DNA from 2 places in the Dorea acetigenes genome. Region 2 is predicted to be linked to the other one. Evidence: riboswitches for the same ligand, from Rfam matches in the RefSeq annotation. Region 2 holds a riboswitch; the other holds the start of a gene.
What was found. Region 2 has a riboswitch for thiamine pyrophosphate ahead of thiS (sulfur carrier protein ThiS). Riboswitches for the same ligand answer to the same signal wherever they lie in the genome.
Positions count from the first base shown of each region.

Region 1: it holds a riboswitch for thiamine pyrophosphate, as region 2 does, so the genes downstream of both, thiC (phosphomethylpyrimidine synthase ThiC) here and thiS (sulfur carrier protein ThiS) in region 2, are expected to answer to the same signal.

Region 1 is NZ_JAOQJU010000001.1:404,877-421,653, reverse strand. Features, by position in the region: gene OCV99_RS02120 (cell division protein FtsQ/DivIB) at 1-58, opposite strand, end outside; gene OCV99_RS02115 (FtsW/RodA/SpoVE family cell cycle protein) at 86-1,168, opposite strand; gene murD (UDP-N-acetylmuramoyl-L-alanine--D-glutamate ligase) at 1,184-2,536, opposite strand; gene mraY (phospho-N-acetylmuramoyl-pentapeptide-transferase) at 2,568-3,524, opposite strand; gene OCV99_RS02100 (peptidoglycan D,D-transpeptidase FtsI family protein) at 3,589-5,313, opposite strand; gene OCV99_RS02095 (peptidoglycan D,D-transpeptidase FtsI family protein) at 5,386-7,389, opposite strand; gene OCV99_RS02090 (hypothetical protein) at 7,400-7,942, opposite strand; gene rsmH (16S rRNA (cytosine(1402)-N(4))-methyltransferase RsmH) at 7,974-8,909, opposite strand; gene mraZ (division/cell wall cluster transcriptional repressor MraZ) at 8,921-9,361, opposite strand; gene OCV99_RS02075 (hypothetical protein) at 9,621-9,866, opposite strand; gene OCV99_RS02070 (DegV family protein) at 9,939-10,778, opposite strand; gene OCV99_RS02065 (FtsW/RodA/SpoVE family cell cycle protein) at 10,942-12,120, opposite strand; tRNA gene OCV99_RS02060 (tRNA-Ser) at 12,299-12,383, opposite strand; gene thiC (phosphomethylpyrimidine synthase ThiC) at 12,519-13,829, opposite strand; TPP riboswitch at 14,168-14,275, opposite strand; partial or broken gene OCV99_RS02050 (manganese catalase family protein) at 14,395-14,817, opposite strand; gene OCV99_RS02045 (N-acetylmuramoyl-L-alanine amidase) at 14,867-15,829, opposite strand; gene OCV99_RS02040 (hypothetical protein) at 15,956-16,102, opposite strand; gene OCV99_RS02035 (LamG domain-containing protein) at 16,153-16,777, opposite strand, start outside.
Region 2 is NZ_JAOQJU010000006.1:20,969-37,745, reverse strand. Features, by position in the region: gene OCV99_RS07375 (hypothetical protein) at 1-520, shown strand, start outside; TPP riboswitch at 650-757, shown strand; gene thiS (sulfur carrier protein ThiS) at 838-1,032, shown strand; gene thiF (thiamine biosynthesis protein ThiF) at 1,034-1,675, shown strand; gene OCV99_RS07360 (thiazole synthase) at 1,712-2,485, shown strand; gene thiH (2-iminoacetate synthase ThiH) at 2,492-3,751, shown strand; gene OCV99_RS07350 (thiamine phosphate synthase) at 3,744-4,334, shown strand; gene fic (protein adenylyltransferase Fic) at 4,458-5,063, shown strand; gene OCV99_RS07340 (HelD family protein) at 5,240-7,264, shown strand; gene OCV99_RS07335 (sensor histidine kinase) at 7,293-9,032, shown strand; gene OCV99_RS07330 (response regulator transcription factor) at 9,025-9,756, shown strand; gene OCV99_RS07325 (LamG-like jellyroll fold domain-containing protein) at 9,908-15,133, shown strand; gene OCV99_RS07320 (P-II family nitrogen regulator) at 15,217-15,906, opposite strand; gene OCV99_RS07315 (DUF1538 domain-containing protein) at 15,930-16,777, opposite strand, start outside.

The sequences.
Region 1 (16,777 bases), on a different contig from region 2:
CAAGCACAATAACAGTCAACGCATATAACTTGTAACTCTTCTTTCTCTTCCGAATCATATCACTCCTCCTCTTTTTCCACATCTGCTATTTTACCAGAGAAGACACACTCAACACAAGCCCCATTTCCAATAAAAGAAATACGACCGAAGTTCCGCCGTAACTGATAAACGGCAGCGTAATCCCCGTATTCGGTATGGTATTGGTAACAACTGCAATATTTAAAATCACCTGTATCATCATATGCGCCATTGCTCCTGACGCAATCAGCGCTCCAAAAAGATCCTGCGCCTGCGTCGCAATCACAAAAAAGCGCCAGATAAGTATCAAAAACAGGATCAATATGAATCCCGCCCCAAAAAGCCCCAATTCCTCACAAACAATCGAAAAAATCATATCATTTTGAGCTTCCGGCACAAATCCCAGTTTCTGAACACTTTCCCCGAGTCCCCGCCCGAACAAGCCGCCGGAGCCTATTGCATAAAGTCCCTGCAGCGTCTGGTACCCTTTCTCATATGCTTCCGGATTTCTCCAAATAGCAATACGCTCAAGCCGATAACTTTCAAGTGCCAGGAAAATTGCCATAAATCCTGCTCCCAGCGTTCCCATCCAAAGGAATTGCCCATACTTCGGGCTGGCAACAAATACCAAAACAACTCCAATCCCAAGAATAATGATTGCCGTGCTCAGATTACTGGCTCCTACCAGCCCTACAATCGGCAGGATGGAAATCATAACTTTCAAAAGCGTCTTCATATTTCCCATCTGTTTTACATTCTTCGTTACAATATGTGCAAGAAACAAAATAATCGCCACTTTGGCAAACTCTGACGGCTGAAAAGAAAGAGGTCCTAAAGACAGCCATCTTTTGGACCCATTGTATTCATCTCCTACAAATATAACGGCTACTGACAGAAGAATTGCCGTAATATATCCCAACACAGCAAGGTGCCGCCAGATATGATAATCTGTATTTGCCATAAAAAACATCGCCGCAATCCCAAGACTTGTGGCAAAAACCTGCTTTTTCAAATAATAAAAAGAATCCTGAAATTTCACTTCTCCGTTGTAGGCACTTGTACTGTAAAGAATCACTAGTCCCGTAATGATAAGCAGGAATAATGCAGCCAGCAAAGTGTAATCATATTTTCTTTTTTTTGAATCCGGCAACCTGAAGCCCTCTCCTTATAAGGAATTTACAATTTCTTTAAATTTATCTCCCCGCTCTTCGTAATTTTTAAACATCCCCCAACTTGCACATGCCGGTGAAAGAAGGACAGCATCTCCCGGCTTAGCAGTACGGATACAAACATCCATTGCTTCTTCAAAAGTGTCCGCCAGCGTAATATTATGCAATCCGCACTCTCTTGCTTCTTCTGCGATCTTCTCCTTCGTCTGACCGATCAGGACAAGTTCTTTTACCTTTCCGTCAAAGCTCATAAGCCACTCTTTGTAATCGGAATTCTTATCATACCCTCCGCCAATCAGCACAGTCGGACGGTTCATTGCCTGGATTCCTCTGATGGCAGCATCCGGGTTCGTGCCCTTGGAATCATTATAATAGGCAACTCCATTTTTTTCTGCCACAAATTCTATTCTGTGTTCCACCCCTGCAAACGTCCTGACGCTCTCTCGTATTTTCTCCATTGGTACACCGTAAGCAGCCGCCATCGCCACCGCCGCCATGACATTTTCAAAATTATGCATTCCCAGAAGTTTCAGCTCCTTTACATTACATACCAGACATTCTTCCGGGTTTTTATAAATAATATTCCCATCTTCCAGATAAATTCCCTTTTCCAGCTTACGCCTGCTGCTAAAATACAGAACCTGAGCCTCTATCTTTTCTCCAAACTTTCTGAGAACTTCATCTTCATAATTCAATACACAGACATCGTTCTGCGTCTGGTTCTTCGCAATATTCATCTTCGCCTGAATATAAGCTTCCATCGTGTGATGACGGTTCAGATGATCCGGTGTCAGATTCAGAATTGCAGAGACTCTGGGGCGGAAGGCATCCGTACTTTCCAGTTGAAAGCTGCTCATCTCAGCCACGATAACAGAATCTTCCCGGGTATCATCAACTACCGTCGTATAAGGATTTCCAATATTTCCAACCACAAAAACACTTTCCCGGTCATTCTTCATAATCTCTCCCAAAAGCGCCGTCGTCGTCGTCTTTCCGTTCGTCCCTGTAATTGCCAGCACCTCGCCTTTTCCAAGCTGATAAGCAAGCTCAATCTCACCAATCACCGGAATCTTCTTCTCATGCATTTTCTTTACAATCGGAAGATCTGTGGGAACACCCGGACTGATAATTACCATATCCAGCACACCCAGCAATTCCTCCGGAAAAGCCCCCAGCACAATCTCTGTTTTGCTGTCTGTACCAAGCTGATCTTTTACTGCCTGTCTGTCAAGCTTCTCATTACCGTCATATAATACAACTTTCGCTCCACGTTCTTCCAAAAGTCCCGCAGCCCCGATTCCACTGATACCGGAACCAAACACCAGAACCTTTTTTTCTGCTACTTCCATAATATCCTCCCCGTACAAAATCACTGCTCTGCTACATTGCCATCAACGCAATCAGGCAGAGAATTGTCGTAATAATTGAAAATACTGCCACAACTCTTGTTTCGGACCACCCGCACAATTCAAAATGATGATGAATTGGCGCCATCTTAAAAAACCGCTTGCCTCCGGTCTTTTTAAAATATGTTACCTGAATCATAACACTTAATACTTCTACCAGATAAACCAGGCCCACAATCATAATAAATATCGGCATCTGAAGCATATACGCCGTGGATGCCACAAATCCTCCCAGCGCCAGTGAACCTGTATCTCCCATAAATACGCTTGCCGGATACACATTAAAAAGCAGAAAGCCGAGTAAAGCTCCTACTACTGCGCAGGTAATCGGCTCTATCCCGCTCTTCGTCCCGATTGCCACTACCGTAAAGAACGTAGCTACCAAAACCGTCACACTGGAGGCAAGACCATCAAGACCGTCTGTAAAATTGACCCCGTTTACCGTGCCGATCACTGCTACAAAAAGAAGCGGAATCGCCAGCCAGCCAATATCCAGATATTTTCCTCCAGAAAACGGAATCAACATGGTAAGCGGAACATCCGTAAAACGAACAATATAGAACGCAAACACCGCCGTAACCAGAATCTGAAGCGCCATCTTCTGTTTGGGGAACAATCCATCGGAGCGCTTCATAACCACCTTCAGATAATCATCCAAAAATCCAATCAATCCAAATCCCAGCGTCACAAATAAAATAGGAATAATCTTCGGATAATCCTTAATATAAAACACGGATGTTATTACAACACTGAGAAGAATGATGACACCGCCCATAGTTGGCGTTCCTGCCTTCTTTAAATGTGACTGCACCCCTTCTTCCCGCTCTGTCTGCCCCATTTTCAATTTACGCAGCACCGGGATAATCAGCGGCCCCATTATCACACTCAATGCAAAGGAAATCAATACTGGTATAAACACCTTGTAATCCATATATACACCTCTTTACTTCTTTTGTTAATCTCTTTTTTCGACTTACAATAGTATACTTCATTTCCTACTCTTTTTCAATGCCAAGATAGGGAAGGACATTTTCAAAAATTTTACCGATTACCGGAGCCGCAATCGTTCCTCCATAATAGACTCCCTGGGGATTATAGATAATACACATTCCGAGAACCTGAGGATCATCCGCCGGAGCGAATCCAATAAAAGAAGAAATGTATTTGTTAGCGCTTCTGGGAAGTGTCTGGGATGTAGCAGTCTTACCACCGATCCGGTATCCTTCTACCGCCCCGTTTTTGCCGGATCCTTCGGATACAACACTTTCCAGAATTGTTCGCATCGTTTCAGAAACATCTTCCGAAAGAATCCTCTCACCGCTGTCATACCTCAATGTCTCCACCTCTTCTCCTTCTTTCGTAAGAACCCGGACTCCAAAATGTGGGATAACCCTGGTTCCACCATTAATCAAAGAACTGACCGTCGCCGCCATCTGCATGGGAGTAACCTGAAAGGACTGACCGAACGTCATAGTCGCAAGTTCCACCAATCCAATATTTTCTCGCTTATGCATAATGGTAGACGCCTCACCGGGCAAGTCTACTCCGGTCATCCCCATCAAACCGAATTTTTCAAAATAATCACAGAATTTATCAGCCCCTAGTCTCAGCCCAATATCAATAAATACCGGATTACAGGAGTTCTGAACCCCCTGCACAAAGGTTTCCGCTCCGTGTCCGCCTACCTTATGGCATCGTATCTTCCGGTCTTCCACTACACGATATCCGGGACAGCTGAAATTATCTGTAAGATTTACCACACCTTCCTCCAGACAGGCAGATGAAGTAATAATTTTAAAAGTCGAACCCGGCTCATAGGTATCATTAATACACCGGTTTCTCCACATCTGATTCAATGCGTCCTGCTTTTCTTCCTCGGTGAGACTATTCCCGTCAGCTCCTGTATTCAGCGTAAACGGATCATTCAGATTAAATTCCGGTACATTTACCATTGTCAATATTTCTCCGTTCTTCGGATTCATCAGAATAATCGAAACCCCGTCTGCCTGCTTTTCCTCCATAACCTTTTCTGCCATCTGCTGCGCATACATCTGCACGTTATAATCCATACTAATTTGAAGGGTATCACCAGCCACAGGTTCCATGCGGTCTTCCGCAACCCCTTCCAGTTCCACTCCCCTTGCGTCTGTAGTAGTTAAAATCTTCCCATCCTGCCCTTTTAAATATTCTTCGTATTTTACTTCCAATCCAATAATTCCCTGGTTATCCCCTCCGGTAAATCCAAGTACCGTAGAAGCCAGCTCATTGTAGGGATAATACCGCTTAAAATCTTCGTCTACCTTTACGCCTTCTAATTCCAGATTACGAATCTCATCTCCCGTCTCTTTCTCTACATTTGTCTTAATTCTTTCGATAGAAGATACCTTTTCCACTCGTTTTCTTACCGTTTCCTCGTCCAGTTCCAGAATAGAAGAAAGTTTTTTTATCACCTCTTCCGGCTCCTTTATCTGACTGTGGATGACCGAAATAGTACAAACTGTCTTATTGGTTGCAAGAACAGTACCATTCACATCCACAATTTCTCCCCTGGCCGCCTTAATATCCCGCTCCCGTTCATGCAGCTCTTCCGCCTTTTTCTGATAGTACTCCGCATCAAATACCATAAGATAGACAAGCCTTCCTATCAGAAAAAGGATAATAAGAAAGGCGGCAATAAATACAATAAATATTTTTTTCTTATTATATGTCTTATTCTTCAAACGAAAAAACCTCGCAGAAACTATTGTTATAATTTATTAACGCTCCTGCAAGGTTATTCCAGATATCATATTTTATTCATATTCATCATAGTACTCGTCATAAGATTCATCATAATACTCGTCATAGGATTCGTCATCATAGGAGTCATCATAGGAGTCATCATAAGATTCATCATCCGACGTCTCCTCATCATAAGACTCATCCGTATCTTCTGTCATCTCATCCTCCGCGGTCGTATTCTCTGAACCCGGAATTTTTGTAATTCCAAGATATGGGAATATTTCATCCATAATATCTCTTGCGAGCTGTACAGCAAATGCACTCTGTGCCTGATCCTCAGCATTTGGCTCATCAATTACCACATAGATAACCACCTCCGGATTCTCCTGCGGTGCATAACCAATAAAAGAAACCAGATATTTTCCATTGTCTCTGGGAAGCTTCTCCGCCGTTCCTGTTTTACCTCCGACTTCGTACGCTTCCATATCTGCCTTATTGCCGCTTCCGTTCAGCACAACTCCCCGCATATAATCTTTTACCATCGTACTGGTTTCCTGAGAAATGGTTCTCTTTACCAGAACAGGTTCCTCATTACTGATTATATTCCCATTTTCATCCTGTATCTGTTTTACAATATGAGGTTCATAATACTCTCCGCCATTAATCAAAGAACAGAATCCCGCTATAAGTTGTGTCATCGTCACATTAAAATTCTGCCCAAATGCATTGGTTGCCAAACTGGCGTCATCCATATTTTCCGGTGTATACAAAAGACCGGCCGTAGAGGCATCTCCGGGAAGGTCTATGCCCGTCAGTTCGCCAAAGCCAAAAATATGCTGATATTTACAAAAATCATCTACACCAATCATGCTGCCAATCTGCATCAAAGCCACATTACAAGAATTCTCCACCGCTTCCTTCAGTGACTGTGTTCCATGACCACTCCGGTTAATACAATGAATATCATGATCTCCCACATGCAGCATACCGCCGCAGTTAAAATACTCATCACCTGTAAGTGCCCCCGTCTCCAATCCTGCTGCCACCGTAAATGGCTTTATCGTCGAACCCGGCTCATAGGTATCGCTGACACAAAAATTTCTCCACAGAGCATTTAACGCTTCTATCTGTTCTTCATCAGTCATAGCACTAAGCTGTTCTTGTGTATAATAAGCAGATAACTCCCTCGGATTATTCAAATCAAAATTGGGATACGAAGCTTCTGCTATAATTTCTCCGTTCTGCGGATTCATAACAATCACGCCCGTATTAGCGCTTCCCTCTCCAACTGACGCCTCATTTCTATGCTCTTCATTAAAAGCAAGTATATGCTTTTCCACAATACTCTGCACCTGAAGATCAATTGTAGAGACTACTGTGCTGCCGTTTACAGGTTCTTTTACTGTATGTTCAACAGTAGAATCCTGATCCAGATATCCATATTCCCTTCCGTCAGTTCCATTCAAGATGGAATTATAGGACGCCTCAATTCCCGCATTCCCCACATTCCCATCTACCGTAAATCCCAGAACATCACTCGCCAGCGTGTTATAAGGATAATTTCTTACATAATCTTCTTCCAGCCAGATTCCTTGTACATCAGGATAATTTTCCTCATCTGCATCAATCTCTTCAAATTCCTTCGCTTTATTATAATCAATTCCTTTTAACAAAGGCTCATATCTGCTATCCGGATTCTCCTGAATTAATGCTCTTACTGTCGCCTCGTCAACACCAAAACAATCTGTCAACACCCGAATCGTTGGTTCAACATAATCTTCGTCACTGAGCATTGCTTTTACATCCAGAATGACATTATAAACACGCTCGCTTGTGGCAAGCTTCGTGCCATTCCTGTCAAGGATATCCCCGCGCTTATAAGGAATCGTCCTACTGTCATACTGCTGCTGTTCTAACACAAGTTTTGTATATTCATCGCCTTTCGAGGCATTAATGTATGTAATTCTTCCTACTAGACCAACAAAAGCTAGTATAATTGCCACATAGAGCATTACTAGCTTTTTCTGCATAAATTTAGGAAACTTTTTTCTCAACGCACTTTTTTTCTTCGCCATAGTCTCCCCCTTAATTCTGTACGTTTTTTGAACTTGCCACTACGCCGTCCTCCGGAATTTCTTCGTATTGCTTCACATAGTCGTCAGAAGAATTCTCATACTCTACAATCTGACTATCATTAGCCGGAACCATGCCAAGCTCATTCTTTGCCTTGTCTTCAACTTCTTCCAATGTAACAGAATCTACAAGCACATTATACCTGGTTGTATTTTCTTCTTTCATAGACGCCAGCTCTTCCTGCAAAGCAGAAATATTTTTAGACCTGCTGGTTATCTGAGACTGTAATTTCACATAATTCACACACACAACCAGCGCCAAAACCGCAGCTATCGTCATAAAAACAACATAACCTTTATTCAGGCGCAATGCTTTCTTCCGATTTCTGCGCACCTGCGCACTTATTTTCTTCTCTTTTCTTGTCTTCTTTACCGACGTTTTTGGCTCATACGCCGGTTTTTCCACGGCATTGCCATACACATACATCTGGCGCATGGAATCTGCATTGTTATAATATCTGCGTGACCTTCTTGTTGAAGCAGTTCTTCCTGCCATGCCGCTCACCCTTTCTTATGAATCAAATTATTTATACCCTTTCAAAAATCCTGAGCTTCGCGCTCTTAGAACGGCTATTACTTTCCTGCTCTTCTACACTTGGCAGAATAGGCTTTTTTGTAATAATCCTCCCCTTTGAAACATTTCCACAGACACAGACCGGGAAATGGCTCGGACAGGTACATGGATTTTCATTCTTTTTAAATGCACTTTTTACGATCCTGTCTTCTAATGAATGGAAGGTAATAATGCACAGCCTTCCGCCAGGATTCAGTATTTCAATCATATCATCCAACGAATCTCTCAAAACTTCCAATTCCCGGTTTAATTCAATACGGATTGCCTGGAATGTTCTTTTTGCCGGATGTCCCGACTTTTTTTGATATTTCATCGGAATCGCATGCTTTATAATCTCTGTAAGTTCCCCAGTTGTTTCGATGGAACTCTTCTCGCGTTCCAGAACAATATGGCGGGCGATATTCTTCGCAAACTTGTCCTCACCATAATCCCTGATCACACGATAGAGTTCCATCTCACTGTAGTCATTGACGATGTCTCTGGCCGTCATTGTCTGACGCCTATCCATCCGCATATCCAGAGCTGCATCTTCGCGATAGGAGAATCCCCGTTCCGGCGTATCCAGTTGATACGAAGATACGCCAAGATCAAGCATGATCCCATCGACTTTGTCAATGCCCAATTCATGGAGCCTCGACTTCATATCACAATAGTTGCTCCTGACTATCGTAACCTTCTCTCCGAAGTCTTTTAATCGGATAGAGGCAGCTTCAATCGCTGCTTCATCCTGGTCTATTCCTACAATACTCCCCTTGTCATTCAGCCGCACACACACTTCATAGGCATGTCCGCCGCCGCCAAGCGTGCCATCTACATAGATGCCGTCCGGCTTAATGTTTAGTCCATTTACAGTTTCTTCAAGTAATACTGACCTGTGTTTGAATTCCATATCTTCTCCCTCTAGATACTGAATCCACACTCTTCCATATCCGATGCAATATCTTCAATGTTAAGTTCCACTTCAGCATTCTTCTTCTCCCATCTTGCCTTGTCCCATATCTCGGCACGCTTTCCCATACCGATAAACACAACCTCTTTATCAAGCTGCGCATAGTTCCTCAGCACAGACGGAATCAGTGTTCTGCCTTGCTTATCAAGATCGCCGTCTGTCGCGCTCCCTTGAAAAAAATAAGCAAAAGCTCTGGCTTTCTTGTCAGTGGTGGTTGGCAGGGCGTTAAGTTTTTCTTCAAAGGCGTTCCATTCTGTCTCGGGATATACATACAGACAATTTTCCATCCCTTTTGTTATGACGAAATTCTCCCCTAGATCGTCACGAAACTTTGCCGGAATGATTAACCGGCCTTTGGGATCAATATTATGGCTGTATTCTCCTTTCAACATCAGAACTCACCTTCTTTCATAAAGTGGCTCCACTTTGACTCCACTTTATACCACTTTTCACCACTTTCTACCACTTGAAACCATTGTAAAACACTTTTTCTATGATTTCAAGCCCTTTTTTACTTTTTTTAGGTAATAGTTCAGACATGTATTTTATATACTGTGTTCCGCTACAGAATGCAAAGCAGATAATTCCCCATAATAAAAGAACGGGAAGTAAACTTCCCGTTCTCCATTACATTTGTCCCTTATTCTGTTATTATTCTGCCTCACTGTCCAGTCCCTGCTGGTAATTATCAATGGCATCATAATTAATCTCCGCCGTCTGCTTAGGACGGTTCGTCTCATAAATATCGTAAGCAGAATATCCAATCCATCCGATGATTACAATCCCGACCAGGGCGGCCACTGTCCGGCGTACCAGACGCTCCATCTTTTCTTTCTTCATATTCTTCTTGCGGTTCACTTTTTCTTCTTTATATTTATTTACCTTTTCCTGACTCATACTACGTACTCCTTTTTATCAACTAGTAGTATTCTAACACAAACCGCCCAATTGTACAACCCAATTTCACATCTATATCACGACAATCACACCACCGTCAGAAGCATACATACTGCTGATGCCGGCCGTATCCAAGACAATAACATCTTTTGGCTTTATCTTTTCTAAAATCAAATCCTTCACCCAAAGGGCACGCTCTTTGCAGTTACAGTGGCTGATTGCCAGCGTTTTCTCAGACGGATTTTCTGCATTCTTCACAACTTCCTCTACCATCTTTCCAAGCGCCTTCTTAATTCCTCTCGCCTGTCCTAACTGACAGATCTCCCCTTTGGGTGTGGAACCCATGACCGGTTTAATATTCAGCGCAGTTGCGACTACCGCTTTCAGACCGCTCAACCTGCCATTTTTCCTCAGTGTCTCTAATGATTCAAGTACAAAATATGTGTGCTGGCTTTCAATATAATCCTCAACCGTCCGAATGACTTCCGCAAAGTCCATTCCTGCCTCTTCACATTCCGCTATCTTAAGTGCAATCAATGTCTCGCCAATAGACGCTGATTTAGAATTAAATACATGGATATCCTTCTCTCCGTATTCTTCATGATAAAGATTCTTACCGAGCACTGCACTGTTATACGAACCACTCAATTCAGATGACAGAGTAACTGCATACACCCTCTCCGCATCACATCGAAATCCTTCCATATACCGCTCCGGCGATGGACAGGAAGATTTTGGACAATTCGGACTCGCCGCCACAATTCGCAAAAATTCCTGCTGGTTAAAACTTTCATCATCAACGATATGATATTCATCAACATCAATACTCAAAGACGCTGTCTCAAAATGCCCGGAAACCTTCATCTCCTCCGTCAATTCTCCACAGCTATCGACAATCACTTTATAATCCATTTCAATCCTCCCACATACACCCCTGTCCTCCACAGCTTTGCAGGAGCAGCCATAATGTATGTTTTTTATTTCTATTATATGTAGTATTAAAAACCATTTCTTAAATAATAGCACATTTTCTATGGATTGAAAAGAGGTTTTATCGGTATGATTCCCTAATTCTTTAATCTAATTTAATTCTGTTGGAAACTCCCAGCGCAAGTCCCATCTCTATCATCAAAAACAGAATGGATGTTCCGCCATAACTGATGAACGGCAGGGTAATTCCGGTCGTGGGGATCAGATTAAGTACAACCGCCACATTTAAAATAACCTGAAGCGCAATATGAGCAAATATTCCCGCTACGATTAACGAACCATAGATATCAGGCGCATTCTGAGATATGAACAGAAGCCGGTAAAGCAACAGCCCAAACAGCATCAAAACCATAATTGCACCGAAGACTCCAAGTTCTTCGCATATGACAGACAGAATCATATCATTTTGAACCTCCGGAATAACCGTCTTCTGCACACTGCTGCCAAGTCCTTTTCCAAAAAAGCCTCCTGAGCCAATCGCATACAGCCCCTGCATAACTTGATATCCCCAATCAGAAGCATGCTTTTCCGGAGCCAGCCACACAATAATTCTTCTTAACCGGAAATTATCGCCCAGATCGCTCGTCTGTATCATACTTCCCAGAATCTTCACTCCTGCCATCAGCAATGCAAAGCCGACAGTAACTATCCCGATAAAAGGAGCCGTCCTGGGATGGACAACAAATACGATCACACAGGAAATACCAAATACAATAATTGCCGTACTCAGATTGTCAGTCAGGAAATAGACACATCCGGCCAGAACACCTCCCCAGCTCAACACCCGGACAACTCCCCGCAAAGAGTTTATTTCCTTTCCCATCTTACAGACAATTACCGGAATCAATAAAATTGCTGCTATTTTAGCAATCTCCGACGGCTGAAGCTGCTGGTCAAAAGGAAGCTTCAGCCACCGTCTTGCCCCATTAACCTCAATTCCAAGAGGTGTCTGAACTAACGCCATCATAAAAATCGCAAGCCCATAGATATATTTCGCATACTTCGCATAAATATGATAATCAATTCTCGAAACAACGTACATAATTACCAGACCGACCGCGCAGAAAAGAGCCTGCCGTTTAAAAAAATGCATACTATCTCCATACTTAACCATGGAGCTATATGCACTGGCACTATATAACATAACAAGTCCAAAACACATAAGAAAAATAAGCACAGCCAGAAGGCTGTAATCAAAATACCTGATCGTCTTTTTCGTCTTCTCTCTGCCAGTCCGTTTCAATTTACTGCTGTCCTTCGGCATCTGTGTTATATTATCCATCTTCCATCATCCCATTTCACCCTAAAAACTCTATTACACACAGGAAATGCCGGGAAACTTTTCCTGTGTGTAATAAAAAAGCGGACAAGTCCGCGTCGAACTCTCTATATCCCGTTTTATGATATAGGAAATTCGAAAGAATTTCCTATATCATAAAAAACGCAGCAGGAGGGATTTGAACCCCCGGAGCCTTTCGGCTCTTCTGCTTTCGAGGCAGATGCCATCAGCCGCTCGACCACTGCTGCAAAATCATTGAACGAAATAAATGTATCATTTTTTCGCAAAAAATTCAATAGCTTTATCAGGATTTCATAAAACATCTTAAAGCACCGCTTCTCATTTTTAGATTGCGCTTTATGCGCAATCTAAAATCTTGTCTTTTATTCATCAAAAATACTTACAATCTCACCGTCCAGAATCCGGTTCGTGTTTTTCACTGCACAGAAATTTCCACACATACTGCAGGTATCCTCTTTCTCCGGCTTTGCCTCTGCACGGTAGCGGCGCGCTTTCTCCGGATCCATACTCAAATCAAACATCGCTTCCCAATCCAGGCGCTTTCTTGCCTCACTCATTTTGTAATCCCAGTCCGCTGCTCCCGGGACCCCCTTCGCAATATCAGCCGCATGAGCCGCAATCTTCGCCGCAATAATTCCTTCTTTCACATCGTCCGCATTTGGCAGCCGCAGATGCTCTGCCGGCGTAACATAACATAAGAACGCAGCTCCCGCAGACGCGGCGATCGCTCCTCCGATTGCAGAAGTAATATGGTCATATCCAGGAGCCACATCCGTAACCAAAGGTCCCAGCACATAGAACGGCGCTCCATGGCACAGAGTCTTCTGAATCTCCATATTCGCCGCAATCTGATTCATCGGCATGTGTCCCGGCCCCTCAATCATAACCTGGACATCCTTCTCCCACGCGCGCTTCGTAAGTTCACCAAGCGTAATCAATTCCTCAATCTGAGCCGTATCCGTAGCGTCAGCAATACATCCCGGACGGCAGGCATCACCCAGACTCATGGTAATATCATATTCACGGCAGATATCTAAGATTTCATCATAATATTCATAAAACGGATTCTCTTCTCCCGTCATCTCCATCCATGCAAACATAATAGACCCGCCTCTTGAAACAATATTCATCAACCGTTTATTCTGCTTAAACCGCTTTGCCGTAGCCCGGTTCATCCCACAGTGAATCGTCATAAAATCCACACCGTCTTCTGCATGCATTCTGACAATATCCAGCCATTCCCTAGCCGTAATCTTGCCCAACGCTTTATGATAATATACAACCGCGTCATAAATCGGAACCGTACCGATCATTGCCGGACATTCTTCTGTCAATTTTCGTCGGAAGGTTCTGGTATCGCCATAGGAACTCAGATCCATAATAGCTTCCGCTCCCATCTCCACGGCGGCCCTTACCTTCTCATATTCCATGTCCACATCCTTCCAGTCACGGGATACCCCCAGATTAACATTGATTTTTGTAGTCAGCTTCGCTCCCACTCCGCTTGGATCCAAGGATTTGTGTTTCTTATTACAAGGAATAATCACCTCTCCTTTTGCAATCAATTCTCGAAGCTCTTTCGGATCCATGTGTTCTTTCTCTGCCACGATCTCCATCTGCGGGGTAATAATTCCCTGACGTGCAGCATTCATTTGTGTAGTATAATCAGACATTTTTTCCTTCCTCCCGGCTTCCCGCCAAAATAATATATAAAATACTGGATAATGCATGCGAAATACCGGACACAGACAGAATCAGGCAGAAAACGCCCTTCTTTTATCAAAAGCCGGTACCTTCACCAGAAACCCTTCCGGCGATATTAATGAAGCCAAATCAAGCGTATCATTAATTTTATAACGCGACAGAAAGTGGTGCCCCCAATCTATCGCAACAAAGTGGAAAAGCCCACCTCAGCTCCCCACTCCCCTCACTCACGAGGGGCTTGTGATATGGGAATCCAAAGATTTCCTATATCACACAAAAAAAACGATATGCCAAGCGCATATCGTAACTACTAAAACTATGTGTTCCCTACGTTGGCATTATCCAAATCAGGTTATGGGTCAAAGCAATACAGCTTACTCTCAGCCTGCTTACACAAGCTCCCCGTCTTCTGAACTTCCTTTATTGTAGCACCGCTCTCACAAATAGTCAAGAAAACGCTGCCTTCAAATAAATATTTTTGTATATGGCTGAACCGATACACAATTTTACTCGAAGGCAGCATTCTACTTGTTCTTATTTGCAGGATCTGCGAATATCAAACTCCGGATTGATTGCGTAGAAATTGTTACTATCTAATTTATCCTGTACGATTCTTAAGCTTTCACCGAATCTTTGATAGTGAACAATTTCCCTCTCCCGCAGGAAACGAATCGGGTCGCAGATTTCCGGATCTTTCACAAGCCGCAGAATATTATCATAAGTCGTGCGGGCTTTCTGCTCTGCGGCCATATCTTCATGAAGATCTGTGATCGGATCTCCCTTAGATTGGAAATAAGTTGCGGTCCACGGTGCCCCACTTGCGGCCTGCGGCCAGAGGGCAAGGGTATGATCCACATAATATTTGTCAAAACCGGAGCATTCCAGCTCTTCCGGCGTCAGATTCCTTGTAAGCTGATGAACAATTGCGCAGATCATTTCCATATGCGCCAGTTCTTCCGCCCGTAATTGTTAGAAATGAACTATATTTAATAGGTAGAAACTCTTTTTACTCCTTCGCCGCCACGCACTTCCCGGTGTACGCATGGATCAGCAGCGTCGCTCCATCCGACTCTTCCCTAACGTAGAACTTCTGCTGCTGGTTGTGCAAGTCGGTGTAAAGTTTTAAGTTACTACTGCCGACACCGTTCTTCTCCGCCGACAGGAACAGCTCCCCGTTTGCCGCGGACTGCAACATGTGGTACACGGCGTTCTTATACTCTTTCTTAATAAGGTTCCACTGGGAATACGCCCCACAGTCGAAGGCACGGAAGTCCACATTCACATTTGCCATGCTTCCCGCAGCCGTAAGGTAATACCCTTCCTTGTTCCGGATCCGGCAGTGTCCGTCCTCCGCATCCTCTATAAACAGGCGCATGTTGTTGGCTCCTGTATTGTCCTGGATGGTGGCGTTGATAATCTGCGGTACTTCCGATGTCTGCTGCTCCTGCGCTCCGGCTGCCGGAATGCCAAATGCTGCCAGTACGCCCCTTGCAATATCGTCCATCCGGCTGTTAAAGATGTTTACATCTCCAGCATTGGAGATAAAGCCAAATTCTACCAAGCGGTAATTAAACCCTCTGGCTGCCGCCCTGTTCGGATTGGCGAGGTCACTTCTCCCCACGATGGTATTCGCTCTTCCCGGAAGGATCCCTGCCAGGAATCTTGCCAGGGCGTTATCGTAATTATCCGGCTCAAGTCCCGCCTTAATGATTACGTGCCCTCCTTTGGCGGATGCGGCACCGCTGTCCATGTGCGCTTCCAGGATTGCATAACCGTCTGGAATTACAAGCGTATTTATTCCCTTGTCCGCGTACCAATTCCGGGAAGTGTCCGCAATGGTTACGTTGTTGCCTCCCAACGCCTTAACTCTCCCAGCCAGCGCGCGTACCCGCTCTGCTTCCTGGTATCCGTTCCCCATTGCCCCGGGGTCACCTGCTCCGTGTCCTGCTATAAAAAATAAATGTGCCATACTCTTTCTCCTTTCCGCTGCGAAAACACAGCATACCTTAAGAAGCCGCTGCCAAAATAGCAGCGTACTCCATTCTATTCCTATTTGCACCCTATTGCGACGTCACAACGGCTTATATTGATTTTCTTAAATAATTTCAGGATTGATATCCTTCCCCTCTTCCAGCTCGCCAAACTCCCCGGCATCCGTACCGTTATATTCCCCTACATTCAAAAGCCCTCCGGCATCTTTCCCGGTTTCTTTGCCTTCACAGGACTGCTTCTTCGTATCCATTTCCCACTCACCTCCACCTTAAACAGCCATTCTATGAACCTCTGCATTTGTTATTGAGGAACTTGTATCGTCGCTGCAGTTCCCATAACAGTTGTTCCATCCATTGTTACCCAGTATGAAGTAACCATCAATATTGTGCCGGGCGATACATTTTCAAGCGTATCTACACGCAAATATTTCGCATTTTCCCCACCAACTTGTGCCGGAGTAATTCCATTGTAAGAGTCAAACACTGACCTACTAAAAGTTTTCTGTTCTTCGTCTCCGTTATTTATAATAAATCCGCCACCAGAATAATTCAGTGAATCCGTCGTTGAATACATGCGAATATTATAAACTCTACCATCCTCTTTATCGTAGACAGCTCTCTGGTATTTCACCCTCAAAACATTCTTATCCACAAACTTTGCATAATACCTTCCGGCAGCAACGCCAGAATCTTTCAGCTGCTTTGTAAGTGCGGCATCCTCAAACCATCCGGAGAAGAGGTCGCCGTTTTCATCCGTCGGATACGTGTATGTTTCCCCACTACGGTATATGGAAATACCATATTGGTTTTTCCCTGTAAGCACATCCTCCCCTCGTTCTTTCCTTCCGGCATAATCCTCAGCTATCTCAGCAGCTGACAGCGCCCGGTTGTATACCCGGAATGTCTTTATTATCCCGTCGTAGTAC
Region 2 (16,777 bases):
GTATCTAACATTGTTACAGACAAGTTGTGATACATTTAATACTGGATTTTTCGAAAAATACTATGGCTCGATGAGTAATATAGATAATTTGGAAGATGTGGAAAAATTTCTTTCAGTATTAAAAGCATGCGATGACGGTGTCCCTTCTCAGAATGGTTTGGGAGAGAAAAAGACTTACGTACTAATCCAAATGATGGAGATTCTGCATAGTAATCGGGTATATGTATTTTGTTCTGACGATTTCAGAGCAAGGCAAAGTATAGCCAGTTTAACAAAGCCTGTTCATTGTATTAGTATTTTAGGAGTTTTTTGTAAGTTGATGAAGATGGGGCATGACAAATCAGAAATGCAGGAATATTACAATAGGTTGTCTGCCTTTTTGAAGAATCAGACGGAGTATAGGGTTTGGTCTGCATCAGGATATCAACGTATAAGAGTACCTATACAACAGGTGTTTGATGATCTATATGATGGAAAATTTCAAATGTTAAGAAATGGAGATCTGCAATACATAAAGTAATGTGTCACATGGTATGGATCAGTGGTAGTTAGATAGGCTACAAGATCATATACCCCTATATGGGATAACTAAATATCCGGCAGAAATTACTTGCATTATGAAAAATATGGACGTATAATACTTTTGACAATAAAACAGAGGGGAGCTTGTGTGACAGGCTGAGAGGAAAGTAAGACTTTCGACCCGATAACCTGATTTGGATAATGCCAACGTAGGGAAGCCTGAGTATAATGATTGTTTACAGGAAGTTACCAAATCAGTGACTTCCTGTTTTTGTGTGATATAGGGAATTCGAATGTAGAATGGAGGGATGGCAGATGGTTAAGGTGAACGGAACGGATTTGGATTTGGCAGGGAAGACGCTGGCTGCGTATCTGGAAGCTTCCGGTTACGACCCGAAGCGGATTGCCGTGGAGTGCAATGGTGAGATTGTTCCGAAAGCGCAATATGGCGAGACCGTATTCCGGGACGGCGACACAGTAGAGGTTGTGAGCTTTGTAGGAGGTGGTTAAGATGGGAAACATATCGGGTGAAGAGGAAATGCGGCAGGTACTCAGAATAAGGCATGGTGATAAGATACAGGATAAGTTTGACGCGGCATCGGTTGCTGTCTGCGGGCTGGGAGGACTCGGTTCTAATGTGGCTGTTTCCCTTGCGCGGGCAGGGGTAGGACGGTTAATCCTGATTGATTTCGACAAAGTGGACGTCTCGAATCTTCACCGGCAGCAGTATAAAGCGGCACAGGTAGGGATGCATAAGACAGAGGCTCTGGCAGCCAATTTACAGGAAATTGCGCCGTATATTGCGGTTGAGACATATACAGAGCGTATTTCAGAAGATAATTTTTACAGTTTGCTGAAGGAAGCGGACGTTATCTGCGAGGCGTTTGATAATGCCCAGGCAAAGGCGATGCTGGTAAATGGCGTGATGGAACGGATGCCGGAGAAATATCTGGTTGCTGCTTCCGGCATGGCAGGGTTTGGCTCAGCAAATGCCATCAGGACACGCAGGGTGACAGAGCGTTTTTATCTCTGCGGGGATGGAGTCAGTGACGTGGCGGATGATATAGGGCTTATTTCTTCCCGGGTGATGCTGTGCGCAGCCCATGAAGCCCACGTGATCCTGCGTATTCTGGCAGGAAAGTATGAAGTTTAAAATACCATTTATTATACATAGAAAGAAGGAATTGTGATGCAGACAAACGATAAACTGGTAATTGGCGGAAAGGAATTTCAGTCCCGGTTCATTCTGGGTTCCGGAAAATATTCTTTGAAGTTGATTGAAGCTGCAGTAAAGTATGCAGGGGCGGAAATTATTACGCTTGCTGTGCGCCGTGCAAATACGAAAGAGCAGGAGAATATCCTGGATTACATTCCGGAGGGAGTTACGCTGCTTCCGAATACATCCGGCGCAAGAAACGCCCAGGAGGCCGTGCGGATTGCCCGGCTTGCAAGAGAACTGGGGTGCGGGAATTTTGTGAAGGTGGAAATTATGCGTGATGCAAAATATCTGCTGCCGGACAACCAGGAGACGATTAAGGCTACGGAGATTCTGGCGAAGGAAGGTTTTGTCGTTATGCCTTATATGTATCCGGATCTGAATGTGGCCCGGGATCTGGTAAATGCAGGTGCAGCGACGGTGATGCCCCTGGCATCTCCCATTGGTTCCAATAAGGGATTGGCTACCCGTGAATTTATCCAGATATTAATCGATGAGATTGACGTGCCGATTATTGTGGATGCAGGAATCGGTAAGCCCTCCCAGGCGTGTGAGGCAATGGAGATGGGCGCTGCGGCGATTATGGCAAATACAGCGCTGGCGACAGCAGGAGATCTTCCGGTGATGGCATCGGCATTCCGTCAAGCTATCGAGGCAGGGCGTCAGGCGTATCTTGCAGGGATTGGAAGAGTTCTGACCCGTGGTGCATCGGCATCGGATCCGTTGACAGGATTTTTGCATGATTAGGAGGGGATGAGGATGGAAAATCAGTTCTTTGTTGATTCAGAATATCTTTCTCCGAAAGCACTGGAAAAGAAGCACAGGCTGGAGACGGATCCTTCCTTCCGGAAGAACCATATGGAGTATTTGCCGGGAATGGAGCAGATTGAATCTGATGTCTGTAAAAATGTTATGATGCAGATGCAGAATTACGATTATTCCGGGTATATGGCAAAGGATGTAAGGACGGCACTGGAGCATGAGACTTGTTCGATAGAAGATTTCAAGGCGCTTTTATCCCCTGCCGCAGAGCCGTTTCTTGAGAAGATGGCAGAAAGGGCAAGGCTGGAAACCAGCAAGCATTTTGGGAATACGGTGTATCTGTTTACGCCTCTTTACATTGCAAATTATTGTGAAAATTATTGTGTTTATTGTGGATTTAACTGTTACAACCATATTAACCGCATGAAACTCAGCATGGAACAGATTGAGCATGAGATGCGGGTAATCGCTGATTCTGGCATGGAAGAAATTCTGATCCTTACCGGGGAGAGCCGTACCCAGAGTGATGTTGCCTATATTGGCGAAGCATGCAAGCTGGCGCGGAAATATTTCCGTATGGTAGGGCTTGAAATCTATCCTGTTAATACAGAAGAATACCGTTATCTCCATGAGTGTGGAGCGGATTATGTGACAGTATTTCAGGAGACCTACGATATGGATAAATATGAGACATTACATTTGTTCGGGCATAAGCGTGTGTGGCCATATCGGTTTGATGCGCAGGAACGTGCTTTGCGGGGCGGAATGCGCGGTGTGGCATTTTCAGCGCTTCTGGGACTGTCAGATTTCAGGAAGGATGCGCTGGCGACGGCGCTCCATGTGTATTATCTGCAGCGCAAATATCCCCAGGCGGAGATGTCGCTGTCTTGTCCGCGCCTGCGGCCGATTATCAACAACGATAAAATCAGTCCCATGGATGTAGGAGAGAGGCAGCTTTGCCAGATTATCTGTGCCTACCGTATTTTTCTGCCATTTGTAGGAATTACCGTATCCTCCCGTGAGAGTGCCCGTTTCCGGAATGGCATCGTGAAGATTGCGGCAACGAAGGTTTCGGCAGGCGTCTCTACGGGTATCGGCGACCACGAGACAAAATACACAGGAAAGGAGTCGGACGAGGCGCAGGGCGACGAACAATTCGAGATTGATGATAACCGGAGTCTGGATAATATGTACCGGGATATTTCGGAGGAAGGCCTGCAGCCGGTTCTGAATGATTATCTTTATGTCTGATATTTTATGTGTGACGAACCGGAAGTTGTGCAGGGAAGATTTTCTGACGCGGATAGAGAAGATTGCGGCGGCCCATCCTGCCGGAATCATTCTGCGGGAGAAGGATTTGGAAGAGGAAGCGTATTTCCGGCTTGCCGGTCAGGTATTAAATGTATGCAGAAGCCATCAGGTTCCCTGTGTCCTTCACAGTTTTGTGGATGTAGCCGTCCGCCTGGAGGCAGAGGCGATTCATATGCCCCTTCCGGCGCTGCGGGACATGACGGAAGGACAGAAAGCGCATTTTAAGCAAATTGGCGCCTCCTGTCATTCTGTGGAGGACGCAAAGGAAGCCGTAGGACTGGGGTGTACCTATGTTACCGCCGGACATGTTTTCGCTACTGACTGTAAGATGGGACTCCCCGGCCGGGGCTTGTCTTTTCTTGAAAATGTCTGTGAGAGCGTGACGGTTCCGGTGTATGCCATTGGCGGCATCAGCAGTGAAAATATTGGCGCTGTCCGCAGCGTGGGAGCCGCGGGAGCCTGTGTAATGAGCGGGTTGATGCAGTGTGAAGATGTGCAGGCATATCTGCAGAAACTTCTGTAATTCGGGAATTTACGAAACGCCAGGGTTTGTTATTGTGTTTTGCAGAAAAGAAGGTTATAATATATCAATCCATAGTGAAGTGAAATCTGACGTAATTGCAGGTGTGGACAATGGAGGTATAAGATGACACTTGAAAATAAATTAGGGATTGATAATTCGGCTGATCTTGCCCGTGAAGAAGAGCGTATTAGTAAGAAAAAAGCGATTACTCTTTTTGAAAATGGTATACTTGACAGACTTGAAGCGGGAAGGTTTTCTTCGTTAAAAGAAATTCACAGATATTTATTTGAAGATATTTATGATTTTGCCGGAAAAATCAGGACTGTTAATATAGCAAAAGGTAATTTCCGGTTTGCACCATTGATGTATTTGGAAGCGGCACTGGTTCAAATAGACAAAATGCCGCAGTCTACTTTTGATGAAATTATTGAAAAGTATGTAGAAATGAATATTGCACATCCTTTCAGAGAGGGAAACGGGCGAAGCACCCGTATCTGGCTTGATATGATTTTAAAAAAGGAGCTGGGTCAGGTGATAGACTGGAGCAAAGTAGACAAGGATGATTATCTTATGGCTATGGAGCGAAGCCCTGTGAAGGATATTGAAATAAAATATATTTTAAAAGCGGCGTTGACCGATGAGGTTGATAATCGTGGTATTTATATGAAAGGTATTGATTACAGTTATTATTACGAAGGCTATGCCACTTTCAAAACAGAAGAATTGTAAGAGAATATTTTGTGTATTGTATATTTTAGAAAAGGATTTGGCTCCGGGATTTTTCCCGGAGCTTTTTGCAGTTTTTCAGCTTTTTCCTATTGGAAAAGAATGCATGCTCTGATACTATGTTAGTAAAACCGAGGGAGAAATCCTAGCATTTGAGAAAATGAAGGAGATATAAGACAGTGAGCAGAGGCACAGATTTTTTGAAATATATTACGGAACAGATTCAAGAAGGAATTCAGGAGCTTGGCGCGCGGATTCAGGAGATACAGAAGGATATTGCCGGAATGAATGACTACTATTGGGAGAATTATACGGAGATGGATCAATATGGTTATGAAAATTATGATAACCAGCAGGCGCTACTTACACAGGTGAGTGCCAACCAGGAGAATCAAAAGCGCATGAGCCGTATGAAAAAGATGTTGGATTCGCCGTTTTTCGGAAGCGTGGAGTTCGTCTATGATGGAGAAGAAGAAGCGGAGGTTTTCTATATTGGCATTGGGAACTTTGCCAGAGAAAGAGGGCAGGTTCCGCTCATTTATGACTGGAGGGCACCGATCAGCAGTCTTTTTTATGATTATGATAAAGGAAGGGCAGCTTATGAGGCTCCGGCAGGATTACTGGAGGGAGAGATTCTGTCGAAATGGCAGTATAAAATCCGCGGCGGAAAGATGGTTTATGAATTTGAGAGTGATATGAAGATTGATGATGATATTCTAAAGCAGGAGCTTGGAGCGAATAGCGACACGCAGCTTAAGAATATCGTCCGGACCATTCAGCGGGAGCAGAATGCCATTATCCGCAACACGGAAGATAAGATTCTTGCCATACAGGGGGCGGCGGGAAGTGGGAAGACGTCGGTTGCCCTGCACCGGATTGCTTATCTTTTGTATCATGATCGGAAGAATCTGAATTCGTCTAACATATTGATTTTATCGCCGAACAGTGTATTTTCCGATTATATTTCCCACATTCTTCCCGAGCTGGGAGAGGAGAATATACAGGAGATGAGCCTGGATCTTTTTGCTTACAGGGAACTGGAAGGAATCGCAGCGGATTGTGAGGACAGATATCATCAGATTGAGAAACAGATAGCAGGAATGGACGCACAGAGTGAGAAGAGATTTCGTTGGAAACAATCAGAAGAATTTGTGCGTGCGGTGGAAGGCTTTTTGATTGAACTGGAAGACCGGCTGGTTGATTTCCGGGATGTGCGTTATAAGACGCTGGAGAAAAAGGCGGAAGAAATCCTGGATTTTTTCTATTATAAGTTTGCGGACATTCCGCTTCTGTCCAGAATGGATGCGGTGAGGGATTATTTTATCGATGAGTATGAGACGTTGTGCAAAAGAGAACTCTGTGAGGAGGAAGCCGGGGTTATAAAAGAAAAATTCCGGAAGATGTATGTAACGACGGATCTCTATGAGATATACAACTGGTTTCTTACGGAAAATGGATTGCCTGTGCTTCCTGACATTCCGCCGGAAAGGAGAATCCTTGCTTATGAGGATGTATTCCCGATTCTGTATCTGAAGTATCGTCTGTGCGCGGGAGCAGTGCGCAGGGATATCCGGCATCTGGTAATTGATGAGATGCAGGATTATTCCTATCTCCAGTATGTGATTTTGGAGCGTTTGTTCCCATGTAGTATGACGATACTAGGCGACCGGGCGCAGACCATAGATGGAAAGATGCAGGATGTATTGGCTTTCCTGCCGAAGATCTTTGGCAGGAAGGTAAGGCGGATTGAAATGAACAGAAGTTACCGCAACACGGCGGAGATTGCGGAATATGCCGGAAAGATAGCGGGTGTGGAAGGAATTGGGTATCTGCAGAGACATGGAAAGGAAGTGAAGAAATATTTTTGCAGGTCGCAGGAAGAGACTGTCTGCAGAATACTGGAAAATGTGCGTCTGGGTGCAGAAGAATACGAGACTGCCGCTGTCCTTACCATGACAGAACGGGAGGCAGGAGAATTGTATCTTGCTCTGAAGGAACGGCGGGAGGATGTCTTCTATATCGACAGGGACAGTTCTGCTTTCCGAAAAGGGATGACTGTTACGACATTTTATATGGCGAAAGGACTGGAATTTGACCAGGTATTTATAGCCGAAGGAGACGGTGAGAACCCATTGGATAGACAGTTCCGTTATATCTGTGCTACGCGGGCACTGCATGAATTATATGAAATAGGGATTATCTGACGAATCGTCAGATTGAGAAGGTAGACCAATGATGAAGAAATTACGGCAGATGATAGTAAAGACCATTCCAGATAGTTTATATCAGCAGATAAAAGTATTAAGCGCTATGCTTTTAGTGGTTCTTGCAGGCGTTTGTACCATGAGCATATATTATACAGCATCAGCAAATGTCAGTAATATAAAGATGTTGAATAATGATAAAATGGAGCAGATGCAAAGTAAAATGAAAGAATATTCGGAAAGTATTTATGGCAGGATTTCTACTTTGGCATATTCCCCGTCAGCTTATGGGTATTTTACAATGGCTGAGGAAGAGCGTTCTATTTATGTTGATGAGATTACATCTGCGTTTTTAAATACCATGACGCTGGAAGATGATATAGAGCAGATTGGCATGTATGATGAGGAAATGAATCTGATTGCAGGAAATGAAGCGTTCTGGCAACAGGTAAAGCTGCCTTCGAATTCAGAAAAGAATGAGATGGAATTTGGAACGATGTTTGTTTCGGATTACAACGGACATTCTTATTATACGATTTCTTTTCCAGTCTTTGATTTATCGAGTGAAGGATATGGAACAAGGAGGGGCATCGTCTTATTTGCAATGCGGACGGTGGGGATTGACGATATAATGGAAGATATGAAGGTTACGAATAACTCAAGGATGTACCTGCTGGATCAAAATGAGAACATTATTTCTTCTTACGGTGATGATTACAGGAAATATTTTCCAATTGATGAGCAGAAAAAAAGTTACTATTATATTAAAGAATGTAAGGTCAATAAGGAAGGCTGGAAGCTGGTCAGTGTTATTCCGCAAAAGGAGGTTATGATTGGAACATGGGATTTGTATGTGGATATAGCAATGATGTATATTTTTCTATTAGTATTGCTGATGGTAATGCGGAGTTTTTTCAAAAAAAGGATTGTTGATCCGATTGAGCAGATGGATACTTTTGTCAAAAACCTGTTGGATGAGCCGGATGCAAGAATGGAAATTAATAGAAAAGATGAAATTGGAAGGCTGGCAAAAAGCTTGAACTGGATGCTGGATGAAAAAGAAATTCTTCAGAATAATGTACAGCAGTTCCAGAAAAAGATGTATGAAATGGAACTTTCCAAAAAGAAAATACAGATATTGGCATACCGCAACCAGATTAATCCACATTTCCTGTATAATACCCTTGGCTGTATTCGGGCTATGGCATTATACTATGATAAAGAAGACATTGCTGAAATTACTATGTCGCTGTCAGAACTGTTCCGCTATGGCGTCAGAGGAGATAATGTTGTTCTGGTAGAAGAAGAGTTGAATCATGTGAAGGAATATGCCAGAATTATTGACTATCGCTTTGCAGGAAATATTCGTGTACATATTCAGACTGACAAGGCTGTGAAAAAGAAAAAGATGATAAAACTGCTTTTACAGCCTCTGGTTGAAAATGCCGTCTTTCATGGGGTAGAAAAGAACCTGAATGGCGGAGATGTGTTTGTTAATGTAGAGTTGACAGACGAAGGACTCCTTAGATTTTGTGTGGAGGATAATGGATGCGGCATGTCCGAAGAAAGAAGAGGAGCAGTTCTGGAGATGTTGGAGAAGAAAGGAGATGACGAACATGCAAAGTCTATTGGATTGCTGAATATCTATAAAAGGCTGCATTTGTTTTATGGGGAAGAAGCAAAGTTTTTACTAGAGAGCAGCTCTGGAGTTGGAACCAGGGTGACAATTATAACTCCGGGGCAGATACAGGAGGATAAGAATGTATAGAGTGTTAGTGGCGGATGATGAGTTGTGGATGACACTCAGTATAAAAAAGTTAATTGAGAAAAGCGGGCTGCCGTTTCGGGTTATTGGGGAGGTGATGAATGGAGTCGCAGCATTGGAGGCTGTGGAAAGGGAAAAGCCGGATCTGTTGATTACAGATATCCGTATGCCCGGATATGACGGTTTGGAATTACTAGAACAGATGAAAAAGAAATGCTTAGCTACAAAGGTGATTCTGCTCAGTGGATACGCAGAATTTGAATATGCAAGAAAAGCAATTCGGCTGGATGCATTCGATTATTTGTTGAAACCGGTGAAGCAGGAGCAATTGGAGAGTACCCTGCAGGAGCTTGTCCGGGTATTTGAAGGTGGCGAAGCCGTGTCGGAATTTGATTCGCAGGAAGAAGAGAATCTGCCTATGATAGAAGAAATCATAAGGAATTTGCAGCAAAACTATAGGAAAGACATTACCCTGACATCTATAGCTAAGAAATACAATATGAGCACCAGCTATTTAAGCGAACTTTTGAAGGAGCGGATTGGCATGTCTTTTTCTGAATATTTAATTTCAAAAAGAATCCAGAAAGCAAAGGAGCTGTTGGCTGATGAAAAACTTTCCATAAACGAAATAGGAGAAGCGGTTGGATATAAAGATTATTACTATTTCATGAAAGTATTTAAAAAAGTTGTCGGTATAACGCCCAGTAAATACAGAAAAAATCTGTAAAAACGAAAAAAAGACCAAAATTACGAAAAAAATTCATTTCATAAAAATAAAAACTTCTTATAATAAAAATTATAAAATAAAATTTTTTTCATTATGGGAAGTTTTTTTTATTGTGGAAAACTTTCCGTAGCAGAAGGGAAGGAGAAAAAAGATGAAGAGAAAAAGATTTTTGGCGCTTTTTCTGTCTGTGGCAATGGTTGCCGGCATAGGTTTGCCGACGGCGTCTATGCGGACCGTGCAGGCGGAAGAGACAACCAAGGTTCCCATTTTTGAGATGGATTTTGAAAACCTTGAAGAAGAGGCAGGAGACCAGTTATCTGGTACAATTACTGCTAACTCAGGCGAGACGGTAACGGTATACGACAATGTTTCGCTTGTGGAAGGCCATAACGGCGGTAAGGCAGTGGACCTTAGTTTTAATAAGGGCTATCTTACTGTGCCTAATACGGACAAGCTGAATCCAGAAAGTCTAACGGTATCTGTGTGGCTGAGAAGAGTAGAAAGCGCGAACCAGGAGGCTCGTGTTATGTGGGCAAAGCCGAATAACAGCTGGAACGGGAATGGCTGGTTTATCGGCTGGACAACAGGGGAAAGTATGGCATTGGTAACGGACGGAAGGAATATGGCTGTTCAAAAGGCAAGTGCGGATACGCTGCTTCCTTTAAATGAGTGGACCAATATTACCGGTGTGTTCGACGGAGAGACCGGAGATATGATTTTGTATCAGGATGGCGTATCGTTTGCATCTGCCCAGGTAGCCGGCGCATCCATTACGAAATCAACACTTACAGATATTTTAATTGGAAAGTCCGGTTATGGCGCTGTAGGTATCGGATGTTATGCAGATGATTTTAAGATTTATGATAAAGCGCTTACTGCAAGAGAAGTTGCCCTTCTTGCGGGGCTTACGGAACAGGAGCTTTTGGATGCAGACGTAGATGCATTAACGACAGTGACCAGAGCAACTTCGGATTTCGTCTTATCTTTAGAAGGTGCGAATGGTTCTGTGATTACGTGGGAATCGGACAACGAGGCAATAAAGCTTGACGGAGACGGCAATGCTGTTGTCACAAGAAGCAATAAAGATGTGAAGGTGACCTTGACGGCTGAACTGACGTTGGGCGAGAGTAAAGCAACAAAGACCTTTGAAGTTACGGTTGTAAAAGAAAATCAGCCGATAGAGGGCGTGCAGAAGTTAAGCTCTGATGAGATTGTCAGCGTAGGAGGAACGATTGGAAAGCGTCTTTCTGATGCGGTGGATAATTATGCTATGAATTATCTGTATGGGCAGAGAATGACGGCATATCTCAATGAGTATAAGAATCACAGTCATTCCGGATGGAGCTGGCTGGAAGGCGAGCAGCCGGGGAAATGGCTGGAAAGCATGTCAAACTATAAATGGATGAATGATTCGGAAATTGATGCGGCAATTAAAGATGTAGTCACAAGGCTGGCAGAGACACAGACGGTAGAAGATAAGAGCAAGAGCGGATACAATCAGTTCGGCGGTTATCTTGGCAACGCTACGACAGACATCCGTAACAATACCCCGGTCAAAGGTATGGATCCTTATGAGATGTATTCTACATTAAATGGTCTGATTAATGTTTATGACAAATATAAGGAAGACGATACAGAGCTTGCTGCGCAGGCCATTGACTGTGCAATTAAGCTTGCGGATTACCTTGTAGCAACCATCGGGGACGAAAATACGAAGGTCTGCTATCAGGATGGCACGCAGTCCGGTATGAATAAAAAGGAATTCTGGCCCCTTGTTAATTCAAATGGCACTACCATTGCAGGGCATGACGTACACCAGAGCTGGGAAGGTGCTTTGATTATCGATCCGATGATGCTGCTTTCTAAGACAGTAAAGGAAATAGAAGGGCAGGAAGAAAAATCAACCGTATACTCAGACTGGGTGGACTGGGTGATTGGAAATATTGATAAATGGGCTTCTTCCTGGAACGGTTATGGCGATACGCCATATGGAGACCTGGATAAGGTGGCAAGCGGTGAGATGGGAATTGATGAGATTCAGCATTATGTGCATGCTCATACGTTCCAGATGACCTTCCTTGGTTTCCTGAAGAAATATCAGGAAACAGGAGATGAAACTTACTTGAATAAAGTAACTGGCGCATGGGAAGATATTGTTTCCAGACAGGTATATATTACCGGAACCACATCTGTCGGCGAGCACTATGAAGCAGGGCATAATCTTCCAAATACAGGAAGTGTTGGAGAGACATGTGCGACCAATTCCTGGACGCTTTTGAATAATAATCTGTTTGAACTGACGGGAGACGCAAGATATCAGCAGGTAGTGGAAGATGTTATTTACAATCATATGTTTGCAACGTCTACAATTGACGGTGACGGCTATAGTTATCACAGACCGTTGAATGGTTCTACGGAACGATTCTATACGGGTCCGGATTGCTGTTCTTCTTCAGGTATGAGAATGCAGTCCTATGTACCGTATTATATTTATACCAAATCAGCTTCTGGCGTATATGTAAATCAATTCATTGAAAGTGAAGCTCAGATTACGCTGGAAAATGGAAAAATGATGAACATAAAGCAGACAACGGACTATCCATCTTCCGATGATATTAAGTTGGAAATTCTGGATGGAACGACGGAGGATACGCTTTATGTCCGTGTTCCGGACTGGGTAGAAGAACCTACAGTGAAAGTAAATGGAACAGACGTGGCAGACGTGGCAGCCGATGGATACGTAGAGCTTAGCGTAGCAGCCGGCGATACGGTTGAAATTACCTATCCATCTGAACCTGTATGGGTAGAGGGAGACTACTCAAATGAAGGCTCATGGGCAATTAAAGACGGTCCTATGGTTTACTGTGTAGATGCTGCCTTTATGACGGTGGAAGAATCACAGGCAGCATTTGGCGCTGACATAGCTCCTGTTGCAGCAACGGCTGTTGTGGATGCAGAAGACGGGAAAGCAGTAAAGACTGAACGAGAGATCGCTCTTGAAGGAGACCGCTATTTCGGAAGTAAATATATAATTAAAATGATGACGCCGAACGGAGAACAGGAAGTGGCGATTGTTCCATATGCGAATATAGGTCAGTGGTATCGCTACGGAGAGGCGGCACCGGGAATTTATGGCACGAATTACAGTTCTGCTACACGTTATTCTTATATGATCTGGATGCCGTCCGGTATTACAGATTACCCGGAAGCGCCGGAAGAGAGCAGTGGGCCGGTAGTACATTATGATTTTGATTCTGTTGACGGAACAACCATAAAGGATATTTCCGGAAATGGAAAAGATGCAGAAGCGGTAGGAGCTGTTTCTTATGATACAGGTAAGCTGGGCAAGGGTGTCAGCCTGAATGGTACAGATGCCTATGTGAAGCTTCCGGAGGATGTGATTTATGGATTATATAATCTGTCCATTTCTGCATGGATCAACCCAGAAGAAGTAGTAAACTGGGCGAGAGTATTCGACTTTGGTAATGGAGAGGAATCTCCGCCGTATCCGAACCTGTTCCTGACGGTACACAGCAGTGATGGAAAGACCCGGCTCGCTTATGAGGACGGAGGAAATTCCCATGTGAACACGGACGCATTTGCTATAAATACATGGACGCATATTACGGTTACAATCGAGGGAACAAAAGCAGCATTGTATGTAAATGGCGCAAAGGTGGCAGAGAACACTTCTTTCCATATGATGCCATTCCAAATTGGAAATATGACAAGCAATTTCCTTGGTAAATCCAATTATAAGGCAGATTCTCTCTTTAAGGGAGATATGGACGATTTCCGTATTTATAACAGAGCTTTGGGAAGCGATGAGATTATGATGCTTGCAAGTGGTGAGGAACCGGTGAGAACGATTCAAACGGTAGAGCAGCCGCAGGCGGTAGAAACCATGGTGGGAACAGCGCCCATCCTTCCGGAGAAAGCGAATGTTACTTATACAAATGGAACCCAGGGCAGAGAACCGATTACCTGGGAAGAGATTACGCCTTCACAGTATGCGAAAGCAGGTACGTTTAAGGTGAAAGGTACGGTTGGTACGGCTGAGATCGAGATTACGGTGGTTGTGAAGGATGATACGAAACCGGATCCGGTTGTGATAGAATCCATTACGGTAACAGCACCGACGAAGACGGAGTACACAGTAGGTGACGAGCTTGACCTTGACGGAATGAAAGTGACTGCAAAATACAGCGATGGTACAACAAAAAATATTGCAGTAACGGACTGCGAAGTAAGCGGCTATGATACGACTAAGACCGGAGAGCAAACAGTAACAGTAACATACGAAGGAAAGACAGCAACCTTCAAGGTAACAGTGAAGGAAGAAGCGAAACCTGTTACTCTGGAATCCATTACGGTAACAGCACCGACGAAGACGGAGTACACAGTAGGTGACGAGCTTGACCTTGACGGAATGAAAGTGACTGCAAAATACAGCGATGGTACAACAAAAGATATTGCAGTAACGGACTGCGAAGTAAGCGGCTATGATACGACTAAGACCGGTGAGCAGACAGTAACGGTAACATATGAAGGAAAGGCAGACACCTTCAAGGTAACTGTTAAAGAAGCGGAAAAACCGAATGAAACAGACAAGACAGCTTTGGAAGCAGCGGTTAAGGCGGCAGTAGCGGATACAGAGAAAGTTAAGTATACGGAAGAAAGCTGGGCAGCTTACGAAGAAGCTTTGAATCAGGCAAAAGAAGTATTGGCAGACACGGATGCAACGCAGAAAGAAATTGATGATGCGGCTGCAGCGCTTGACAAAGCGGCAGAGGCTCTGGAAAGCAAGGGACTGCCATATGTAGACGTAGTGAAAGATGACTGGTTCTACAATGCAGCATACTACAACTACTTTGCAGGAACCATGACGGGTACAGATCCTACGCATTTCTCACCATACGCAACGCTGGTACGTGCACAGTTTGCAACGATTCTTTACCGGCTTAACGGTGAACCGAAAGTAGAATATGAGACAAGATTCCCGGATGTACCGGATGGACAGTTTTATTCAAAGGCAGTCATCTGGGCGGCTGAAGCGGAGGTTGTTACGGGTTATACAGATTCCGGATACTTTGGAACGAATGATCCGATTACCCGTGAGCAGATGGTAACGATGATGTACCGTTACGCGGACCATATGGGATATGAATTTGAAGAACCGGCAGATATCAGTAAATATACGGATGCTGATAAAGTAACGGAATTTGCAGAGGCGGCGATGAAGTGGGCAGTAGGAAATGGAATCATTGAAGGAAAAGAAAATGAAGACGGCTCCTGGCGTCTTGACCCGCAGGGGAATACAAGCCGTGCAGAATGTGCAATTATTATCCAGAGATTCATGAAAACATTTGTGGAATAAAACAAGTTGAAAAACCGATGCACATATGATACAATGAAAGGGCGGGTGACATAAGCCATCTGCCCTTTCATTATTGCTGAGAGTTAATCTGTTTCGTCTGTTTCCGGCATGCGGAGACCTGCCACGCTGGTTACGGGCAGGGAGAATAAGACGGCTCCGGCCGGGGTGCCCGGTCCGGCTTGTTTCATGATTGCTTTCATAATTTCGTTTTTCCGGTCAGAGCGGACAACAATGAAAATCATCTCTTTTTCTTCTGCCAGGGAGATTCCAAGGAATTTTCTGGCATGTTCCGCTCCGGTACCCTTTGCGTGGATGACGGTTCCGCCCGGGGCATGGGCGCTTCTTGCTGCATCCATAATGGTATCGATATATCCGGCATTTGCAATGGTTATAAGAAGTTCAAAATCAGTGTTCTTCAACGTGCTCTCCTCCTCTATCACGACTTCCTGGCCGACGGTAAGGTATTGCAGAACTTTTCTGCCGCCGATACTGCTGAAAGGAATTAAAAAAGCGATTCCTCTGCCGGGAATATCAATCTGCATTTTATTGTACAGAGCTTTTTTCAGAGACTTCCATGTGCTCCCGGTGATAAAGGCAAAGTACAGAGCTTTTTCAGCGGCTTCCAGCCCGAGATAGTCCAGGACTTCGCTGTTTGCGGTTCCGGCTCCCAGGACAGTCAGTGTCACATGTATATGATTTTCTTTAAAGAAAGCGAGAAACCTTTCACGCATTCCGCGGTTGGTAATTAGTCCCATCATGTAAATTTTATCCATAGAAATATCCTTTCTGAGCCACGCTATAATTCAATAATATCATCCTCTTCCCAGATATCAAGATAGGATGCGGATTCTGTTTCAGAAACTTTTGCGTGTTTCATCCGGTATTGGTAAATGAAGCCGAGAATCTGGATGGCAATCAAAGGCGTCATAGCTACCATAGCAATAATTCCAAATGCATCCTGAACGATGTTTCCACCCACGGACTGGCAGGCTCCCATAGCAAATGGAAGGAGAAAGGCTGCCGTCATGGGACCGGATGCTACTCCGCCGGAGTCAAAGGCGATTGCAGTAAATATTTTCGGGACAAAAAAGGATAGCATGAGTGCAACCGCGTACCCCGGTACGATAAACCAAAGAATAGAAATCCCGGTTAAAACGCGTGTCATGGCAAGCCCTACTGAGACGGCGACTCCCAGCGACAGGCTAAGGCTCATGGCACGCCCCGGAATTGCACCGGACGTGATTTCTTCTACCTGTTCCATCAGTACATAGACGGCCGGCTCGGCTTTTACGATGAAGAAACCAATTACCATACCGAGAGGAATCAGGAGGAATCGGTAAGGAAGACCGGCTATCGTCTGCCCGAGATGGTTTCCTGCCGGCATAAATCCTACATTTACACCGGTAAGGAAGAGAACCAGGCCGATGTAAGTGTATGCGATTCCAATTATGATTTTGAGTAGTTTTTTCTTCTTTAATTTTAATGAAATCATCTGGAATGCAGCAAAAAACAGGACAATCGGCAGCAGGGAATTTGCAATTTCCCGCATATATTCCGGGAACCCTTCTGCAAAGCACTTCCATAGTTCCACAGAGTTTGAAATTTCCGGCAAGGCTGTGGGAGTGTAGCCGGTGTCTTCCGGAT